2 regions of the Bradyrhizobium sp. MI1.4 genome follow, and region 1 is predicted to be linked to the other one. Evidence: riboswitches for the same ligand, from Rfam matches in the RefSeq annotation. Region 1 holds a riboswitch; the other holds the start of a gene.
The links. Region 1 has a riboswitch for cobalamin ahead of AC0L23_RS24410 (TonB-dependent receptor). Riboswitches for the same ligand answer to the same signal wherever they lie in the genome.
Positions count from the first base shown of each region.

Region 2: linked by a shared signal. The riboswitch ahead of metE (5-methyltetrahydropteroyltriglutamate--homocysteine S-methyltransferase) and the one ahead of AC0L23_RS24410 (TonB-dependent receptor) in region 1 are both predicted to bind cobalamin.

Region 1 covers NZ_JBVVPP010000025.1:36,421-42,132, forward strand. Annotated here, with positions in the region: gene cobF (precorrin-6A synthase (deacetylating)) at 21-770, shown strand; gene cobT (nicotinate-nucleotide--dimethylbenzimidazole phosphoribosyltransferase) at 786-1,838, shown strand; gene AC0L23_RS24405 (histidine phosphatase family protein) at 1,839-2,411, opposite strand; cobalamin riboswitch at 2,484-2,685, shown strand; gene AC0L23_RS24410 (TonB-dependent receptor) at 2,803-5,160, shown strand; gene AC0L23_RS24415 (PepSY domain-containing protein) at 5,172-5,712, shown strand, end outside.
Region 2 covers NZ_JBVVPP010000002.1:23,880-29,591, reverse strand. Annotated here, with positions in the region: gene AC0L23_RS02510 (EAL domain-containing response regulator) at 1-574, shown strand, start outside; gene AC0L23_RS02505 (4Fe-4S binding protein) at 1,151-1,354, shown strand; cobalamin riboswitch at 2,140-2,339, shown strand; gene metE (5-methyltetrahydropteroyltriglutamate--homocysteine S-methyltransferase) at 2,439-4,754, shown strand; gene AC0L23_RS02495 (cytochrome-c peroxidase) at 5,575-5,712, opposite strand, start outside.

The sequences.
Region 1 (5,712 bases):
GGCCGCCCTTCGCAGCCACCATGCTCACGCTCTCTCTGATAGGCATCGGTTGCGGCGATCCCGAGCAGCTCACGCGTGCCGCGATTACTGCCATCAACGCGGCCGATCTCGTCCTGATCCCCCGCAAGGGGACGGCCAAGTCCGACCTCGCCGATCTCAGGCGGACGATCTGCGCCGATGTGCTCACCAGCGACACGACCCGCATTGCCGAGTTCGATCTGCCCGTGCGGGACGCCGCTGAAGCGGACTATCGCAAGGGCGTGGACGATTGGCATGATGCCGTGGCCGCCGTCTGGTCGCAGACGATCGGGGATCATCTCGAAGGAGAGGGCAAGGTCGCGCTGCTGATCTGGGGCGATCCCTCGCTTTATGATTCCTCGCTGCGCATTGCGCGGCGGCTCAATCCCTCGCCAAAGATCGAGGTCGTGCCCGGCATCACCTCGATCCAGGCGCTGTGTGCGGCGCATGCGTTGCCGCTCAACGACATCGGCGAGCCCTTTCTAGTTTCGACCGGACGCCGCTTGCGCGATGGCGGCTGGCCGCAAGGTGTCGATACCGTGGTGGTGATGCTCGACGGCGGCACGGCATTCGAGTCGCTTGATCCGGCGGGCCTGCACATCTGGTGGGGGGCCTATCTCGGCATGCCCGATCAGATCGTCATGTCCGGCGCGCTGGCCGAGATCGGCCCGCGCATCGTCGCCGTGCGGCAAGAGGCGCGCGAACGGCACGGCTGGATCATGGACAGTTACATCCTCAAGCGCAGGCTGTGAGGCAAGCGAGGCAGCATGCTCCCCGAATGGGTCACCCAACAATGCCCCGACATCTCCGCAGTCCACCGCGAGGCGGCGGTGGCGCGGCAGGCGCAACTGACGAAACCGACCGGCGCGCTCGGCCTGCTCGAGCAGCTCGCGATCGAGCTTGCGGGCCTGCAAGCAACCGAGCAGCCGCGCGCGGCGCGGGTGCCGATCATCATCTTCGCCGGCGATCACGGCATCGTCGCGCAGGGCGTCTCGGCCTATCCGCAGGAAGTGACGATCGCGATGCTGGCGAACTTCGCCTCCGGCGGTGCCGCAATCTCGGTGCTGGCGCGTGAGCTGGGCTCCAGCCTGGAGGTCGTCGACGCCGGCACGCTGGCGCAGGAGGAGATGGCTGGAATCGTGACCGACAAGCCGCGCAGCGGTACGCGCGATTTCAGCGTCGAAGCTGCGCTCACCCCCACGGAGCTGGCATTTGCGTTCGAAGCCGGCCGACGTGCGGTGACGCGCGCACAGGCCGGGCAGCCCGATCTTCTGATCTTCGGCGAGATGGGCATCGGCAACACCACGACATCGGCGGCGATCGCGGCCGGCTTGCTCGGCGTGAGCGCCGCGGAGATCGCGGGCAGCGGTACCGGCATCGACGCGGCCGGCCGTGTGCACAAGGCGCGGGTGATCGACGCTGCAATCGCACGCCATGACGTTGCGGGCGCTGCGCCCGAAAAGATCCTGTGCGCCGTCGGCGGTCTCGAGATCGCCGCCATCTGCGGTGCCGTTATCGCGGCTGCACAGCACCGCATCCCCGTGTTGATCGACGGCTTCATCGTGTCGGTCGCGGCGCTGGCGGCGGTGCGGCTCAACCCTTCGTGCCAGCTGTTCCTGCTGGCCTCGCACCAGTCGGCGGAGCAGGGGCATCGGCTGGTGCTGCGCGCGCTGAACGTGCAGCCGCTGATCAGCCTGGATCTCAGGCTCGGCGAAGGATCGGGCGCGGCCATCGCGCTGCCGCTGGTGCGGTCGGCCTGCGCGCTCCACAACGGCATGGCGACCTTTGCGCAGGCCAATGTGCCTGATCGTCCGGCCTGATCAAATCGTCCGCTGATTGACGGAGACGACGCGCCAGCCGGTCGCGAGCCGGTCAATCCTGGTCAGCGACAGCGGATCGATCATGAAGCGCAGGGCCGCTTGTGGCGTCAGGTCGAGCGCGATGCACAGCGCCGCCCGGATCGTGCCGGAATGCACGACGAGCGTTGCGGCCCCGGTGCCGATCTTCGACAAACCCAGGCGGACCCGCGCGACCTGTTCCTCAAAGCTTTCGCCGCCGGGCGGCCGTCCGCGCGCCGGATCGCTCCAGAACCGTGCATAGGCCTCGCCACCGGTCGCGGCGAGTTCGTCATGCCGACGGCCGGTCCAGTCGCCAAAGTCTTGCTCGCTGAATTCGTCCAGCTGCAGCGGCTCGAGTCCCAGCGCGCGGGCCGTTTCGACGGTGCGCCGCGACGGGCTCGCATAGCTCGCGGCGTCCCGCGGCAAGCGCTGGCGCAGCGCCTCCAGCTGCGCGCGAGCACCGAGATCGGCCGGCGCGTCGGCTGCATGGATGATCCCCGAAACGCCATCGACAGGCGCGTGCCGTATCAGCCAGAGGAAGGTCTCGCCTTCCATGCTTTTCTCCAAGGAAACTGGTCGTTGTGGCAATAGCGCCGCAACTGGCACATTGACTCTGTCTGGATCGTAATCCTAGATGCTCGCGACGGTTTCCCCGAGAGGGGATGAAAAGGGAATGCGGTGCGGGGACGTTGTCCCCAATGCCGTGGCTGCCCCCGCAACTGTAAGCGGCGAATCTTGCGTCACGAGCCACTGGGTATCTCGGTCCCGGGAAGGCGATGCAAGGTACTGACCCGCAAGCCAGGAGACCTGCCGTCAGCCGTGGTCACACGCGAAGATGTCGGTCGGGGAGTACAGACATTCGGCTTCACCGGAAGGCTGACAAGCCGGACGATGGAACCCTGGTTCGCGGTGACGTGCCACTGACGTCACTCCGAGGTCCAAGACCGTGTATTCCCTTCGTATTGTACGACCACGCCGTTTCCTACTGGCATCCGCCGCTCTCACATCTTTCGTCGCCATCGACATGCCAGCGGCCTTGGCGCAGCAGGCCCGCGAGCCACTGCCGCCCGTCGAGGTGTCGGCGCCACAATCCCGCAGGCAGGCCAAGCCGGCCGGACGGGACGCGCAGCGCTCACGCCGCGCAGCAGCGCGCCGGCCGGAGACTGCATCCGCAGTGCCCAAGCCCGTCGCGCCGACCACGGCGGCACAGACGCCGCTCAACACCAATGCCGTCGCCGAAAGCGCTTCGCGCCTCGGCCTGACCGTGCGAGAAACGCCCGCGACCGTGGAGGTGATCTCGGCCGCAACCATGCGCGAGCAGGGCTACCGCACCGTGTCCGACGTTGCGCAGGGAGCGGTGGGCGTCACAGCCGGCGACAATCCGGCCGAGCCTTCGGCTTTCTCCATGCGCGGCTTCACCAACAGCCAGATCAACACGCTCTATAACGGCATCAAGATCGGTCCGCAGAACATGACCTCGCGGATCATGGACACGGCCAATCTGGAGGCAGTCGAATTCCTGAAGGGTCCGGCGTCGCTGATGTCGGGCGAGGGCGCCGCCGGCGGCACGATCAACTTCGTCACCAAGCAGCCGCACACCGGTCCGATCCGGAACGAGGCAGATTTCTCCTGGGACTCGCTGAACTCGTTCCGGGCGCATTACGGCTCGGGCGGCAGCACCAATGTGCAGGGGCTGGACTACCGCTTCGACGTCAGCCGTTCCTCGCTCAACGGCTTTGCCGACGACACCAACACCAAGACGGTCGATGTCTCCGGCCAGCTCAACTACCGCATCTCCGACAGCCTCAAGGTCTGGGGCGCGATCGAGTATCGCGAAGATCGCTCGAAAGCCTATTGGGGTGCGCCGCTGGTGCCGATTGCCTTCAGCGGCTCGCATGCGACGACGGGGATCGTTTCCGGCAATTACGTCTCGAACTACAACAAAACCGATCTCGGTGCGGTCACGATCGACGACCGCACCTTCAATACCAACTACAACGTCCTCGACAACAAGAACGTGGCGAAGGAGGTGTGGCTGCGCGGCGGTTTCGAGCTGAATCTGGCGCCCGACCTGACGCTGAAAAGTCAAGCCTATGCTTACGGAGCTGAGCGCACATGGTTCAACAATGAGATCGAGGCGTTCAATTCCGGGACCAACATGGTCGATCGTGAGCGCTTCTATGTCGCGCACAGCCAACGCTTGGTCGGCAACGTCACCGATTTGATCTGGGATGCGAATATCGCCGGCTTTGACAACCGTTTGGTCACGACGCTTTCCTCAAGCTACCTTGATTTCGTGAGGCCGGGCGCCGCAAATTTCCCCGGCGATTCCGTTCCGCTGGTCGATCCGCCTCGCGGCTATTACGGCCTGCTCACCATTCAGCAGCAGACCGCGCGCATCGACAATGAGGCGCTGTCATTCGAGGACCGGCTGAAGTTCACGCGCAGCTTTGCGCTGGTCGGCGGCCTGCGCGTCGAGCATATCGGGCTCGACCGCAATTCGACCGACAAGTTCGGTCTGGAGAAGGCGAACTTCCCGTTCTCGCAATCCTGGGTCCCGACCACAGGCCGTATCGGCTACACCTGGGAAGCCGTACCGGGCCTGACCTTTTTCAGCCAATACGCCACCGGCGCCGACATCTCGGCCAACAACATCTTCCTGCTCAATCCGACCGATCCGCTGAACCTGACCACCGCGCGCACCTACGAGACCGGCGTCAAGCACCTGTTCTGGGACAACCGGGCGGAGTGGTCGTTCTCGGCCTACGACATCCTGCGCAAGAACGTCTATGCCGCGGCCGGCGGCATGCAGCTCAACCTTGCCGGACGGCAGGAATCGAAGGGCGTCGAGCTTGCCGCGTCCGTGCGTCCGATCGATCCCCTGCGTCTCTGGGGCAACATCGCCTATGTCGATGCGCGCTACGCCGACTTTAATTTTGTCGGCGGCTCGTTCTCCGGCAACACGCCGCCGAACGTGCCGCGCGTCGTGGCGAATGCCGGAGCGTCGTATCGGTTCTTCACGCCGTGGCCCGTGGAAGTCGGCGTCACCGGCCGTCACGTCGGCGACCGCTACAACACCGATGCGAATGTCGTGACGATGAAGGCCCACACTGTCGCGGACGTCTATGCCTTCGTCGACATCCCGAAGACGGTGTTCAACGCGGTCGACCAGGCTCGCCTGACTTTCCGGGTGCGCAACATCGCCGACAAGCGCTATGCGATCTGGGGTGATCCGTTCTATCCCGACCAGATCCTCTTGGGTGCACCGCGCACCTATGAACTCTCGGCCGCATTCAAATGGTAGGATGCTGATCGATGATGCGCGCGATCGTCCTGCTGCATCGATGGCTCGGGATTGCGTTCTGCCTGCTGTTCGCGATGTGGTTCGCGACGGGAATCGTGATGCACTTCGTTCCGTTTCCGTCTCTGACGGAAGCGGAACGCTTCGCCGGGCTTGGGCCGCTGGATGGCGCCGAGACGAGGCAGCTTGCGGTCGCCGATGCCGTGGCCGCGAGCGGCATTGCTGATGCGACTCGCGTTCGCCTGATCCAGCGCAGTGACGGACCGGTCTATGTCGTCTCGGGGCCGTCGCGCGCGGGCGCAGTGCGTGCCTCCGACGGAGCCGGCGCCTCGGTCGCATCTTCCGACGTCGCGCAGGCCATCGCGCGAGACCACGCGCGCAGCCGCGGGCTGGATGCCGCGCGGGCCGCAATCCTTGCGCGCGCGGACTATGACCAATGGAGCGTGCCGAACGGCTTTGACCGCCACCGGCCCTTGTTTCGGGTTGCCCTGGGCGACGCCGCTGGAACGGAGGTCTATGTCTCCTCGCTCACCGGCGAGATCGTCCTGGATACGA
Region 2 (5,712 bases), on a different contig from region 1:
GCAGTTCGTGATCGACCGCGCGATCAAGGATTGGCAGTATCTTCTGGAGCAGCAAACTTCGATCGATCTCTCCATCAATCTCCCGGCAGCATTCCTGATTGACCCGCAGGCAGTACGCGATCTCTGTCGGCGCATGCCGTCGCACGCCGCTTTCGGCGGTTTGACGATTGAAATCGAGAGCGTGGAAGCGATCCAGAACCTAGATCTCCTGGTCGAGGTTGCGCGTGAGGTTCGCTTTCACAACATTGGCCTTGCAATCGACAATGTCGGTGCCAATTGGCCGCAGCTGATGGGGAGGACAAAATTCCCGTTCATGAAATTGAAAGTGGATCGTCAGTTCGTCGGCGGCTGCGCGAATGGGCCCCTCAAGCGAACGGTGTGCCGCCATATCGTCGATCTAGCCAAAGAGTACAATGTGCGCACCGTCGCCGAAGGTGTGGAGAGCCAGGCTGACCTAATTGCCGTGGCCGAACTCGGCTTCGACCTTGCGCAGGGCCATCTGTTCGGAAAAGCCATGCCACTGAAGCAATTTGCACAGTCATCTTTCAACCCTGCTCCAGCTGGTCTAAAATAGTTGCGAGTGGCTGAGTGCGGCCAAGCGACGCTCACGAGCACCGCCATGCCTACTCGGCACCAGGCATGAGGCTGAGTGCAATTCGGTCTGCAAGGCCAGTGTCGCTCGTCCCGCCGCCACTTCATTTCCCTCCGAAGCTTGTTATACCACAAGCCCGTTTTGGCAAGCCTCCAGCGAGTCCTCCGCGCAGCTAGCGTTGCAGCCATGAGCGAGGCTTGCACAAACCTCCAGTCGGGGTGTGTGACCGGAGGTTTGCCGAGATCCAACGTAGACCTGCGTCCGTTGGCGGTTTTTGCCGTCGCCGGTTGAGGAAGCGTCAGCCTCGCTTGCCCCCGCGCTGACGTGCCAAACAAACCGACGGACGCTTCCAGCGTCAAGTCGCGACTGACTCTCGCAAGAGGGCCCGAGGGCTCGTAGCCTGAAATTGAAGCGACCTGTTGCTGTCGCAGATGCAACACGGTCTCAGACCCGGGACAGCCGAATTGGGCAAATTGCCCAACATTGAGCGCGTCTGCGTTTGGCACGGCATTTGAAAGGGATCGCCCATGGCATCGCTCGCCTAAGGAGTCGGAAGGCATGGCTTACAAGATCGTCGCTTCGCAATGCACCGTTTGTGGCGCATGTGAGTTCGAGTGTCCCAACGCGGCGATCAGTCTGAAGCGCGACATTTACGTTATCGATGCCAAAAAATGTACGGAGTGCGAGGGCCATTGCGACACGCCGCAATGCGCGGTGGTCTGTCCGGTCCCTGACACCTGTGTCCCGTCCAAGACAGGATAGGCAGCCCGCGACCAAAAGGCCTCATCGCTCGATTTCGCGAACGAAGTTGTAGATGTGGGACCTTGAGGAGACCACGACCGCATGGGGCGCATCGAGGTCGATTAACATCGTTATGAGCTTAAGGCGCTGAGCGACTCCGAGGAACCCCTCAAAGGGCTCTGTCGGAGGACACCGTCGAATTTGTCACGAACAAGGACAAGGCCCTCGATGCTCAGTGGCCGCGTTAAGGCCTATCGTCGCTCGCCGCGAGTCGAGGCGAGGCAGACCGGCGTCGAGCGGCCACCGACGCATCGAAGCCGACGCAAAAGTCGCTCAGCACGTGAACACCTAGTGCACCGAGAAGATCATCTTGGCCAACCTCACGGAGCGGTCGACCTCGTGCCTGGTCGCGGGCCCGCCGAACACCAAGGAGCCGACCTGATCATCCGTGCGGTCCTGGAGCAATCCGGCTTTCGAAATTTTTAGGGAGCCTCGTGGGCTGTGACCAAACGGATGCCGGCCGAGGATGATCGCACCTTCCTGACGCGCAGGTTCGAAAAGCTGCTGACGGAAGGTCGCCTCCTCGCGATCACACAGATACCGAAAGCGGCCCGGGTTCGTTCCGGTGGTGGAGCTCAACCGTTACGCGAGCAGGGAGCGAATGCATTTCACAAGCGGAGCCTCCACGGATCAGGGCGTGTTCACCAGGCCGCGAGCAAGACCGTCGTACCCGCCTAGTGCGCTCGTAATCGCTTGGGCAATGTCGCAGCGAGAATCGGTAGGTTGACGCATCGATCCTCGTGCGCATAATTTCAAGCCGTCGCGGTCTCCGGATTTCGTTTGATCCGGAGCTAAGAGGGAAGCCGGTGCAATGCCGGCGCTGCCCCCGCAACTGTAAGCGGCGAGCCGCTGTCCAACGAAGTCACTGAAGCCATGCGGCTTCGGGAAGGCCGGACAGCAGCGACGACCCGTGAGCCAGGAGACCTGCCTCGACAAGATATCGTCCACGGGCGGGGCGTCCCGGTGTGCGCCAAGCAGTTGTCGCTCACGCGATGTTCGCTGTCTGCGTCCGCCATGGCCTTTGCCCCAACATGGGGTCTAAGCTATGTCAATCCTTTCGCTTCCCGTTGCCACACTGGGGACGTCACGCATCGGCCCACGACGCGAACTCAAATTCGCACTCGAGAGCTACTGGGCGGGAAAATCCAGCGAAGCCGAGCTCCTCGAGGCGGGGAGTGGACTTCGTGCCGCTAATTGGGCACGGCAGAAATCCCGCGGTGCGACCGTCATTCCTTCGAATGACTTCTCGCTCTACGACCATGTGCTCGATACCAGCCTAATGGTTGGCGCCATTCCCGACGTTTACGGCTGGAACGAAGGTCCTGTGTCGCTTAAAACCTACTTCACCATGGCGCGTGGCGCTCAAGACGGTGGTCACGCTCAGCATGGGCCCGGCGTAGCCGCACAGGAGATGACGAAGTGGTTCGATACGAACTACCACTACATGGTGCCGGAATTTCACCAGGATCAGATCTTTAAGTATGCCTCTCGGAAGCCGATCGAGGAATATGAGGAGGCAAGAAGCCTCGGTTATCAGACGCGGCCCGTCCTAGTGGGCCCAGTCACTTTCCTGAAGCTCGGCAAAAGCGTAAATCCCGCATTCAATCCGCTGTCGCTGCTTGATCGACTCCTCCCCGTCTATGTCGATGTTCTCCGCGAACTAGCCTCGCGCGGCGCTGAATGGGTTCAGCTCGACGAGCCATGCCTAGTGATGGACGTCGACGAAGCATCTCGGGCCGCTGTCCGCCGGGCCTATGCTCATTTCGCTAAGGCCGTGCCGGCCCTTAAAATCATGGTGGCCACATACTTCGGGGGTGTCGGCGACAATCTTGAAACAGTCTTGGCCTTGCCCGTTGCCGGGGTTCATGTCGACCTGGTTCGTGCACCTGACCAGTTGGACGCGATTGTCGCCAGAGCAGGTAGAGATCTCGTGGTCTCGCTCGGTGTCGTTGATGGTCGCAACGTGTGGCGCTCTAATCTGCCGGCGCTACTCGACCAACTTGCTCCTATGGTCAAAAAACTGGGCAGGGACCGTGTTCAGATTGCCCCCTCCTGCTCGCTGCTTCATGTTCCGACCGACATTGAACTAGAGATCGATCTCGATCCCAATCTGAAGACGTGGTTGGCGTTCTCAGTGCAGAAGATCAAGGAACTTTCGATATTGGGCAAAGCGCTGGCTGGCCATGCTGCCGACGTGACCGATGAACTCACGCTCTCAGAGGATGCATCCGTCACCCGCGAAACATCGCCGAAGATCCACAGTGCGAACGTCGCCGGACGAATGGCCGCGATCGACGATAGCATGCGTCGCCGTCGCAGTGCGTTCACCCAGCGCGCCGACGTCCAGCGCGTCGCCTTCGCATTGCCGATGTTTCCAACCACAACCATCGGATCCTTTCCGCAAACGGCGGACGTCCGCAATGCGCGTGCAGCTCATGCGCGGGGAGCGCTGAATGACACGCAGTACGAGCAGCTTCTGAAAGCGGAGACAGCCCATACCGTGCATTGGCAGGAAGATATCGGCCTGGACGTGCTCGTACACGGTGAGTTCGAGCGCAATGACATGGTTCAATACTTTGGCGAGCAGCTGTTGGGTTTCGCATTCACCAAGCACGGCTGGGTTCAGTCTTATGGCTCGCGGTGCGTTCGTCCTCCTATCCTGTTTGGAGATGTCTCCCGCCCGAAGCCCATGACCGTTAAATGGTGGCGACATGCGCAGTCTCTGACCAAAAAACCCGTCAAGGCTATGCTGACCGGACCGGTGACGATCCTGAACTGGTCGTTTGTCCGTGACGACATCCCGCGGAGCGAGACATGCCGACAGATCGCTCTCGCGATCCGAGACGAGGTCATCGACCTTGAGGCGGCTGGAGCGACCATGATCCAGATCGACGAGGCTGCGTTGCGGGAGGGATTGCCACTGCGCAAATCGCAGTGGAAGGACTATCTAGATTGGGCAGTGGACAGTTTCCGTGTTTGCTCCTCCGCTGTCGCTGACGGAACTCAGATCCATACGCACATGTGCTATTCCGAGTTCAACGAAATCATCGATGCGATCGCAGCAATGGATGCCGACGTCATTTCAATCGAGGCGTCGCGCTCCAAAATGGAATTGCTCGACGCTTTCAAGAGCTACAAATATCCTAATGAAATCGGGCCGGGCGTCTATGACATTCATTCACCGCGCATTCCCGCAGCAGCCGAGATCAAGCAGCTGATTGTGTTGGCGCGGCAGCGGGTTTCCGATCGGCAGCTCTGGATCAATCCCGACTGCGGACTGAAAACTCGAAGATGGGAGGAGGTGCGTCCCGCGCTCGTCAATATGGTGGCCGCCGCACGCGAGTTGCGGGCCGAGGCATGATCGTACGGAGCGTGTCGCCAACCTATCTGTGAATAAGATGAACGCGCTTTGGGAGCTCGCGATAACCTTGCGAGCTTCCAAAGTTTCCAGCGCCTACGAATGCCGGTTTGCCCCGGCGGAGGCGATCGCATACAGCGGCGACAAGCTCGAATCCGGCGGACGACCGCATGCCGGCCATACCGATTAGGTGACATATTCCCAGTCACTTGCGCTCGACGCGAACCACGATCCTATCGCTTCATTTATCCATCCCATGGATGCGTCCCATCACAACAATCTATTTTACCGCCCTTGCGGAATTTCATACCTAATTTGCGCCTTCGCGCGGTCTTCGGGAAGATTTGCTGGTATTCGGCGGTGCCAAAATACTGGCGCGTGACGGCAAACTGACGGTTGAGTTTCAGGGCTCGGCAGTCAAACCGCCTGCGCGATGGATCCCAGCTCCGTCAAGGCGCTGCCCGTGCCAACCGGACAGCTGGCAAGTGGTGAGCAAGTCCTGAAGTTTACGACAGGAGCGGAAGGCAAGCGGCTCGCTAACTTGTGCAGAGCGATATCCGCTTCTTGTTGTTTGACGGCGAGTGCCCTCGTCGTAAGTCGATCGCCGGTAGTCCTCCCTACCGACGAAAGCTGGAACGATGCGGAAAGCAGCGTCGCTCCCGCGTGACTTTCGCCCGGCCTCGCATTGCGGCCGGGCGGCTTTTTATGTGCCTGCTTATCAGTGACAGCAGGGGATCATTCATTTTGGCGTCATTGCGGGACCCCGGGTTCTTGGAGCGCATCTGTTGCTGTTCGGCAGGGCATGAGGCCGGTGCTGCTAAGGCTATCTGTCTATTGAAGGCTTTGGTGTCGTGTTGGTGCGCGTCGGCAGTATCGGATATTCGATCTTAGGCAGCCGACCGGTCAGCGAATTCAGAAATGAGATAATGTCGTTTTCCTCTCTATCGCTAAGCTTGGTGCC